Regions from separate parts of the Pedobacter sp. AC464 genome, predicted to be linked through region 2. Evidence: riboswitches for the same ligand, from Rfam matches in the RefSeq annotation. Region 2 holds a riboswitch; the other holds the start of a gene.
What was found. A riboswitch is a leader RNA that binds a small molecule or an ion and turns the genes downstream of it on or off. The one in region 2 is predicted to bind fluoride.

Region 1 (5,121 bases), 560 kb from region 2:
CGACGGAGAAAAAATAGAAAGTGAACAACTTAAAAATGCAGTTAAACTTAAAACAATAGGTTATTTAGGTAATGCTAAAGGCAAAATCGATACGGCGCTTTGTACTAAAATGGGTATTGTTATTTTCGACGATGTAAAATCAAACCCGCGCAACTCCGATTTTATTCCGAAGAGAATGATTGATTTTATGAACACAGGTGCAACTTACCTAAGTACAAATTACCCTAACCTGCAGTTGCCAAAAATTGATAAATCGCACCGCTTAATTCACATTCATAAAAATGTTCCCGGCATAATGGCGCAAATTAATACCGTTTTTGCAAAGCATAATATTAACATTGTCGGGCAGTTTTTAATGACAAACCCCGAGATTGGCTATGCAATAACGGACATCAACACGGAGTACGATAAGCAGTTATTCAAGGCACTCAAAAAAATCGAACATACCATAAAGTTTAGAGTGCTTTATTAGATAAGTGATTGTTAAACTTTACAGCTTTGGCAACTTTTAAATTTGCCGAAGCTAAATGCACATTATAGTCAAAGCTATACACAATAACTCATTCCACAACATTCCTAAATTAAAAACTGATGTCTTTTTAGTAGCAAATGTTTAGGACTACCGATATTTTGTGAACGATAAATACCTGTATGGCCTGAAAATAAATAGGCCATAACACAAGCAAGCGCTACATACACGCTACACTCTGCTCCAAATAATTCTATACCCATAAAAATACAGGCAAGTGGTGTATTGGCTGCGCCTGAGAAAACTGCTACAAAACCCATACCTGCCAACAATCCAACAGGTAATGGAACAAAAATGCTAAGAAAGCTACCTAAAGTAGCTCCAATAAAAAATAGTGGTGTTACCTCGCCACCCTTAAAACCAGCACTTAAAGTTAGAGCAGTTAAAAATAGCTTTATAGCAAATGTATAATAAGGTTCTTGTTGTGGAAATGATTCAGAAATAACAGGAATTCCTAAGCCAATATACCGTGTTGTGCCAAGTAAATAAATCATTCCAATCAAAATAAAGCCACCAACAAAGGGCCGCAAAGGTGGATATTTAATTTTCGCAAAAAGTTGAGATAAACCATGATTTAATGTAGAAAAACTTCTTGCGGCTAAGCCGAAAATTATACCAGTGCCTAGCGATAATAGCAGATTAATCATGTCCATTTGTGGCACGATTGGAATAGCATAATGAGTATGTCCAACACCCCAAGCTTTACAAACATAATCGGCAATTATCGCTGTAACAAATGATGGTAAAATGGCTGTGTACAGTAGGCTTCCAATAACAAAAACTTCTATTCCGAAAACTGCGCCCGCCAACGGTGTTCCAAAAACTGAAGCAAAGCCTGCACTAATACCACAAATTAAAATGATTTTTCGGTCGCGGGGCTTAAGCTTAAATACTTTTGTAAACTGATCGGCAAATGCGCCCCCAATTTGAACAGCTGTTCCTTCACGCCCCGCAGAGCCACCGAATAAATGGGTAATTATTGTTCCTGCAAAAATAAGAGGAGCCATAATTATTGGAATAATATTCTTCGGACTTTGAAGTTCTTCAATCAAAAGATTATTTCCTTTTACAACTTTTTTTCCCCAATAGTGATAGGCCAAGCCAATGAGTAAACCAGCCAAGGGTAAAAAGATAGTTATCCATTGATTTTGTTCACGATAATCGGTTACTAAATTTAAAGCGACTAAAAACAGTGCAGATGCGGACCCTACAATTCCTCCAAGTAACGCAGAGAAAAATAACCATTTTAAGCTATTTGCTAACAATAGCCCAAATTCTAATTTTTGGAAACGATGTAAGTACGAAAGATTACCTTCCGTTAAGTTTTTAACAGGCATTATAAATCAATTTTAAGTAAAATCGTAGGAGTCATCAGCCTGTTGGCGGTTTTGGCGGTACCCCATCGCCATGGTTCAAATGTATAAAATTTCCTATTTAGCGCAAAATATGTTTATCAATTTTGGAATACTAACTTTGTGCCATGGAATTTACACCAGACATAAAAGATAAACTCAACCAGCTTCAGGAAAAATATACGGCGATGGGGCAGGATATGGCCTCATACCTTGATGGTTTGTTGTATGCAGATTTCCTGACCTATTGGGATTACATCCATTTGGATACTTTGTTGAGTTTACAAAGTCCGAAAACGCCGTTTCCTGATGAAGAGATTTTCATCATGTATCACCAGATAACGGAGTTGTACTTTAAACTAACCTTGCACGAATGCAGGCAGATCGCCACTCATGAGAATTTAACAGTCGATTTTTTTACCGCCCGGGTGAAAAGAATTAATGCTTATTTCAATGCTCTAACAACTTCCTTCGAAGTTATGGTTGAAGGTATGGAACGGGAACAGTTCCTGAAATTCCGAATGTCGCTGCTGCCAGCTAGTGGGTTTCAATCCGGGCAATACAGAATGATTGAAATTTGTGCCACTGATTTTATTCGTTTAGTTGATAAAAGCAAAAGAGTAGAGTTAAGTACCGCAACACTGGAAGAGCAGTTTGAAAATATTTACTGGAAATTTGGTGCGACAGAACTATCTTCAGGCAAAGAAACCTTAACGTTAAAACAGTTTATTCGAAAGTATTCGGCAGAATTTCTACAGCTCGCAAAAGAAAGAACACTCACAAATTTTTCTGCCTTATACCAGCAGCTCCAGGTAAATGGTAGCGATGTTTCGGCTTTGGCAGAAGAACTGCGCAAGCTCGATATATATGTAAATGTAGAATGGCCGCTGGCGCATTACAAATCTGCCGTACGCTACCTTGAAAAAGACCCTGTTGATGTAGCCGCAACCGGCGGAACAAACTGGCAAAAATATTTGCCTCCACGTTTTCAAAAAAGAATATTTTATCCGTTTTTATGGACAGACGAACAGATGGAAGAATGGGGCAAAGGCTGGGTGCTTAGTGTGCTTAAAACACTAAAGAACAAAGATTAATATGTTGAAAAACTATTAATATACCTCGTTTTTTCTTAATTTGCGCAATTAAAATTACGATTGAACTACTCATTGATTGAATGTGAAAATTTGCAGCCTGCAACTATTCCGGTCATGAAAGCTTCTATCATTTCAAAATTTAACAATATGACTGATACATTAGATATAAAAATTGAGAAAGTTGATAACACCCGTTTATCAGTTACCGATTTTTCACAATTACCTTTTGGTAAAGTTTTTACCGACCATATGTTTACTGCCGACTTTGAGAACGGTGAGTGGAAAAACTTACAAATTTTACCTTACGGGCCTATTTCTATGAGTCCGGCAATTTCGGCACTTCACTATGGCCAGGCCATTTTTGAAGGTTTGAAAGCTTACCGCCAGCCTGATGGAAAAATAAGCGTTTTCCGTGCTGACAAAAATTTTGAACGTTTTAACAAGTCAGCCGCAAGAATGTCTATGCCCACAATACCTGAGGAGATTTTTATGCAAGGGCTGGCTGCGCTAATCAGCATCGACGAAAAATGGGTTCCATCTCAAGATGATTATGCACTTTATGTGCGTCCGGTTATGTTTGCTACTGATCCTTACCTGGGTGTAAAAGCGTCTGACACATATAAGTTTGCCTTACTTACCACACCAACGGGTCCTTATTACAGCAATGCTTTAAAAGTTAAAATTGAAACAGAGTTTACCAGAGCTGATGAAGGCGGCGTAGGTTTCGCCAAAACTGCTGGTAATTATGCCCGCTCGCTTTATCCTTTCGAACAGGCTAAAAAAGAAGGCTTCGACCAATTAATCTGGACAGATTCTGTTAATCATGAGTTTATTGAAGAAGCAGGAACCGCCAACCTTATTTTTGTTATAAATGGCAAATTAGTTACGCCATCAGTTAGAAGTACTGTTTTGGATGGCGTTACCCGCGATACAATTATTAAACTGGCTACCGCCGATGGGATTGAAGTAGAGGAGCGCAGAGTTTCGGTAAAAGAAGTAATTGAGGGAATAGAAAACGGAAGTTTAACCGAAGCTTTTGCTGCAGGTACAGCGGCAACCGTTACCCACATCGGTGAAATAGGCTACTTAGGCAAAAATTACAAACTAACCGATCCTTCAACCCGAAAAATATCTAACGGTATTGCCAAAAAACTGAACAATATCCGCTATGGTTTAGCAACTGATGAATTTGGTTGGAACTGGATTTTGTAATTAATTATAATGATACAAGAATGCCCCAGGTTTTAAAAAAATCTGGGGCATTTTTATTTTTAGCTATCTAAGTAATAGGTTTACTTGTCAAGGATGACAACACCTTTTGCTTCGAAAGCAAGCTCTTTCTTAGGATCGGTAATTTTAGCAACCTCTGCTGGCGATTTTTTTGCATCTTCAGCATAGTGACGAAGCGTTTCAACAGATATTGTCTGCTTTTTTGCAATACCATCTAGAACAACTTTTTTGCCTACTATATCCATTGGCATAAAAAAGGCATAGTCTTTAAAGGTAACACGCATCGGTTCACCGTTCGCTGTTTCCAAAGTCATCCAGCAGCCTTTCTTTTTACAAACATCCACAACTTTGCCTTCAATTTTCATATCAGCGGTTGTTTTGGCGCCCATTGCGGCTTCCATCTTAGCTACAGGCTTAATGTTTCCAGGGCTTACCGCTTCGCCAAATTTTTGGCCGCTAAGTTCGGTTTGTGCAAATGTGATTGCAGTAATTAAGCAAAATCCCAAACTCAAAAGAATTCTTTTCATAATGTCGTTTTTATTGTCGTTTCAAGTTATTTAGTTCCTGTTATTTATCTGATTCAAAGTTATTTAAAATTTCTCAAAATAGTTAAGACAAAAAAAATCCTCGTTAGCTCTCACTAACGAGGAAAATCATCCCTATTGTTATAGATCACATCCCATGATGTACAACATAATCTATTAGGCAAATGTTAATCCAAAGCTTGCTGACTGCACTATTGGTTTGTAAAATACTCATTATCTATAAGTTATAAAATAAATCTTCTCGTGCCAAATAATTCTCGTTTGGGGAATTGGGGAAATATATCTTCTAACCGCGGAAATTTGTTGATAGTATTCCCCGTTTGTTTACCGCTTTTATCCGAAAATAAGACCGAATACTTCTTCAATTTTAC
Region 2 (5,121 bases):
AATCAGTACGCTGTTTGCAATGCCCTGGTCGATTCCCTGCTGGATAATACTCGGGTTGGTGCAGAATATATCATCTCCAACCAATTCCACTTTGTCTCCCAAAAGGCTGGTCAGCTTTTTCCATCCCTCCCAATCGTTTTCGCCCAACCCGTCTTCCAACAGGATAATTGGGTACTCTTTTAACCATCCTTCCCAAAAGCCAATCATTTCATCTGTTGTGATCCGTTCTTTAGAACTTTTATAAAATTCATATTTTCCATTATTCCACATTTCGCTGGTCGCTGGGTCAAGACAAAGGGAAATATCCTTGCCTGGAGCAAAACCGGCAATATGTATCGCTTCCATGATGATTTGGACGGCTTCCTCATTAGAACTCAGATTTGGCGCAAACCCACCTTCGTCACCAACTCCGGTATAATAGCCTTTCGCTTTTAGCAGACTTCTCAGGGAATGAAAAACAGCTTCGCCCATACGGATACTTTCCTTAAACGAGGGGGCGTTATGAGGGGCAATCATAAATTCCTGAAAATCGATGTTGTTATCAGAATGCCTTCCCCCATTAATGACATTCATGCACGGTACGGGCATTACGTAACCTTCCCTTTCCACTAGCTGCCTATACAAGGGAATCCCTTTTGCAACGGCCGAAGCCCGGGCGAAGGCGATTGAGGCCGCAAGCATCGCATTTGCGCCGAGCCTTGATTTATTCTCGGTTCCATCCAGACCAATTATATGATCATCGAAGGCCTGCTGACCCTCAAAGGATAAGCCGGTGACTGATTTGCCGACTTCGACGTTAATCCCTTTTACTGCTTTTTCCACGCCTTTACCATTATAGCGCTCTGGATCACCATCTCTAAGCTCTACGGCTTCTTTTTCACCCGTACTTGCCCCGGATGGAGAAATACCCCTTGCTGTTGTTCCGTTAAGAGTGACTTCTACTTCTACTGTCGGATTGCCCCTGGAATCCAAAATTTCACGGGCATGAATTTTAGTTAATTTCATAGTTTTTTGTTTTATATTGATTTTTAGTATTTCGGTTGCTTACAAATAATTGAGTTTCTCAAAAGATCAAAACCAGTGTTCCCCCAATGATCAGCAGGGCACCAAAGAATACTTTCAGGGTAAGAGCTTCTTTCAGGAACACCATTGCAAGTATAATAGTTAGGGCAACACTCAACTTATCAACAGGGGCGACCTGGGACACTTTCCCGATCTGCAAAGCCTTGTAGTAGAATATCCAGGACAAGCCGGTGGCAAGGCCAGATAAAAAAAGAAATAGCAGGTTATGCTTTGACAGTTCCGTAATTCCTTTAAGTTCGCCTCTGGCCATTACGATCCCCCAGGCTACAATCAGTATTACCACCGTTCGTATGGCAGTAGCCAAATCAGAATTGACATTGGTTACGCCGACTTTTGCAAAGATGGCCGTAAGGGAAGCAAAGAAAGCTGATAATAGCGCGTAGATCCACCACATAGTTTTATGTTAATTTTCCGTTATTGAATAATTCCAAAGTAAATGAGTACAAGAACCGTTGCTCCGGCAATGATCCGGTAAATGCCGAACCAGCGGAAAGAATGCTTTTGAAGATAGGTGATGAAAGAGCGGATGGCCATCCATACATCCCACCCGCACCTGCTTTACTTAAATGAATGATCGTAGTTAGATTCGGTTCATGGGAAGGGCGTAGACGCTTAACGGTGTTTTTAATCAGTCCTGAAGCAATCTGATCTGCACTAGCAACTAGTAGCGCAATGGTAATAAGAACCTGCCAAATTTTTTTGCAGAAATTCTGGAAGAGGCAATAAATAATGAAGGCATAAAAAGGAAGCCAAAAACGCTTATCACTGGCCCAGTACATGATCGTATCCCAGAATGCATTATGGTGCTGATTTATCCACAAGAACCATTCAGTTTCAACCGGCAGGACCATTGCTAACACTGATCTCACTTTGGCAGACAGACAAAGTAAGACAAGCGCAATTAAGATAGCTGCCAGCAATAAGAGTTGAGAATTTATTTTTAATTTTTTCACCTACAATACTTTGACCGGCAGATTTTATTACCTGCTGGAATTTCTATTGTAGGCGCCATCAGCTTTTGAAAAAAGCGGTTGAATCGGAAGGACACCATTTCCGTATTGCAAATATAATACTAATAAAATGATGTGCAAAATCTTAAAGTAGGTGTTGAGAATTTAATTTATCACTATTCCTCCTTATTTGAATACGAGAACCAGTTTCTTATTCTTCTACCGTTTAAACAAGCATCATATCACGGGATTAAAGCTTTTCTTAAACAAAATGAAACCGCCTGGAAATAACCATGTTATCTATATAGGAATTTTTTTTATAACCCTAAAAAATTAAAGTTATGGGATACCATGAATGGAAAAACTGTATTGATGCATGCTTAAAGTGTGCTTCAATTTGCAATCATTGTGCAAGTTCATGCACTCAGGAAGAAGACGTGAAAATGATGGCGCGGTGTATTGAGCTTGATATGCAATGTGCAGCCATCTGCTACTCTGCCGCTCAATTGATGAGTATGGGTAGCTCTTTTGCTCAAGACATTTGCCGTATTTGCGCAGATATTTGCCAGCAATGCGGAGATGAGTGTAGTAATCATCATACCCAGCATTGTCAGGAATGTGCAGATGCTTGTAAGGCTTGTGCGGAAGAATGCAGAAGAATGACAGGAGTAGCTGCTTAAGATGCCAATCACCGTGAGCATTAATTGATTAAGGGCAGCATTCTAGTTGCCCTTTCATTTTTATAAATAGGCAAATTTATTCCATTCATTTTATTTTCATTATTCCCTCATTATTTGATATTTACCAAGGTTTGAGGTTGTTCTTGGTATGTCCTTTCTCTAGCCTTAAAAAAATGGGTTTTTTAGGATATGATTCTCATAAACTCATTCCATTATTCAAATAAGAATTTCAGTTTTTGATGATGAGTACTTGATAATTCGAATTCTATGAAAATGAAGGCTAGATGCGAGTTGAGGAATGCATTAAATAATGCATGAACTTTCAATTCCCGCTTCATCAAATTATTTCAAAAAACAAAAAATACAAATTTCATTTCAATGGCGGTGTTAAATCAATCACGTTGTTAAACCGAGGGTATGTACCTTCTAAATTAAATGCAAGCTACATGGCATTTGCGCATAATTGTAAAAAAATTTAGACCAAACGGATTTCCCCCCGTTTATCCTATAATTGAATAATATTCAAGCTGATCGATGTTCGCAATTGAAACTAATCCACATGCTTATTTGGCTAATTAGATAGCAGTTTATGGAGTTCAACACTGATGTCTAGACAATTGGTGTTTTATAAATAGTTGCGGTATATCTTAATTTTAGGGAAAATTCTAAAAAGTTCGAACCGAAAAATTCAATTTAATCTATTGTAAGTGACTTATTTTCAAGTTCTTAATGTTTAAAAAATAAGAGGCATACTTTTTAGATGCCTCATATTGCCACTTAGTAGGGTCAACCCGCGGAAGTTCGACCCTTTTTGAGCATTGTGAAGCTGTGGTTAATTTTGATAAAGTTTTGAACAACAAGATGGAGGGACAGTATAGGAAAAAGAAATTATTCGATGACAATCGAAAGTAGGGTGAGAAATATCGTAACCTAATATTTGTTGATATTTTGTAACGGTTTTGTTGCGGTTTATCCTCTCATCTTTTTAGATTAATGCAGATTTTAGCGCCTATATATTTAGGTTGTTAAATTTGAAGGGTTTGAAAGTTAAGCAGGTACCAAATTGCTCTATAATTGGAGTCGTCTTGCTGTACCTGATTATCTCTTTGGGCAATATCTTTTTTTTATCCAACCTCTCCCTTTTAGAGTCCGCCCGGGGAATAAAATCAGCTGCGCAGTACAAAGGTAGCTTTTCTCCGCTTGGAAAGGATTCAAAAATTACCAGACAATTTAAGTGTATCCTTGATGAACGCAAGAAAACCGTGCTTCCTGTTTTGGAAGCTTTTCTTATCGGCGTCATCTTATTTTTGGGGCTTTCGCTTTTAGCCTCTAACCTAAACAGGTATTTTCTTGAGATCAGATACAGGATTGCCGGATCAGTCCCAATTTATATTTCCAACCAGGTCTTTCGGATCTGAGATTTATCTCAATTTTCTTTTATTGACAGGTCCTTCAAATGATGAAGTGACGACGGCCGGTTAATCACCGTGTTTCCTGTCCAAGACGTCCGTCAAATCTTTTTCCTTAAATTTTAATTTAAAGACATGATCCGTATTAAACAGATTTTCTGTTTGTTCCCACTTTTATATATGGGGCTGGAAAGCCATGCCCAAACCTCCCCAAAGCCCATCGGGATCGTTGATCTGATCGATCACGTGACCGCTTTTTCACCTTCACTGGCCGCTGATTCAGCAACAGTTGATATACGTGCCGCCCAGTTAAGAGAGACCGCGGCGAATGCCCTTCCAAATCTGAAGCTTAATTATCAGGCAGATCTGGGCTCAAACAATAATGTTGCAGGGCCATACATGGCCTTTGGTATTGTTCCTTCCAATTCCAGAGGTGTTAGGACTGAAAGCACTACCAAGGCTACACTTACTAATCTTGGTATTGTCTCCCTTGATTGGGAGGTCTATAATTTTGGTGCCTATAAAGCTCAGAATGCAGTCGCCAAATCAGAACTTGTCGTTGAACGATCCAAGTTTGCCCAGCGCCGATACCAGACAAGGGCCATCGCTATTGATGATTACCTGAGTCTACTAAAGCTTCAGGACATGCTATCCATTCAAGCAAGCAATATCAGTCGCAATGAGCAGATCAACCGTTCGATTTTATCCCTTGCCAGAAGCGGTGTGCGTCCGGGTGTGGATACCAGTATCGCAGGGGCCGAACTCTCCAAATCAAGATTGAACTATATTGAAATGGACAATACCTACAGACAGGTTCAGCTCGACATTGCAGCAATCAGCGGGCTAAATCCGGAAAGTATTGTCGCTGACAGTACGATCCTGGATCGGCTAAAATCGCTTGAGGTAAACCTATCGGTAAAGTTGACCGACAGTTCAAGCCATCCGCTGCTTGATTTCTACAAAAGCAATTATCTAAGCAGCGTTGAGAAGGAAAACCTG

Region 1: linked by a shared signal. The riboswitch ahead of AC0IWT_RS15295 (voltage-gated chloride channel family protein) and the one ahead of AC0IWT_RS12800 (phosphatase PAP2 family protein) in region 2 are both predicted to bind fluoride.

What each region holds. Positions count from the first base shown of each region.
Region 1 covers NZ_CEEDBV010000002.1:1,035,882-1,041,002, reverse strand. Annotated here, with positions in the region: gene AC0IWT_RS15300 (HAD-IB family phosphatase) at 1-472, shown strand, start outside; gene AC0IWT_RS15295 (voltage-gated chloride channel family protein) at 577-1,866, opposite strand; fluoride riboswitch at 1,885-1,945, opposite strand; gene AC0IWT_RS15290 (tryptophan 2,3-dioxygenase family protein) at 2,010-2,975, shown strand; gene AC0IWT_RS15285 (branched-chain amino acid aminotransferase) at 3,123-4,187, shown strand; gene AC0IWT_RS15280 (DUF4920 domain-containing protein) at 4,268-4,732, opposite strand; gene radA (DNA repair protein RadA) at 5,084-5,121, opposite strand, start outside.
Region 2 covers NZ_CEEDBV010000002.1:479,700-484,820, reverse strand. Annotated here, with positions in the region: gene eno (phosphopyruvate hydratase) at 1-1,005, opposite strand, end outside; gene AC0IWT_RS12805 (EamA family transporter) at 1,064-1,477, opposite strand; gene AC0IWT_RS12800 (phosphatase PAP2 family protein) at 1,482-2,036, opposite strand; fluoride riboswitch at 2,079-2,147, opposite strand; gene AC0IWT_RS12795 (four-helix bundle copper-binding protein) at 2,375-2,713, shown strand; gene AC0IWT_RS12790 (TolC family protein) at 4,258-5,121, shown strand, end outside.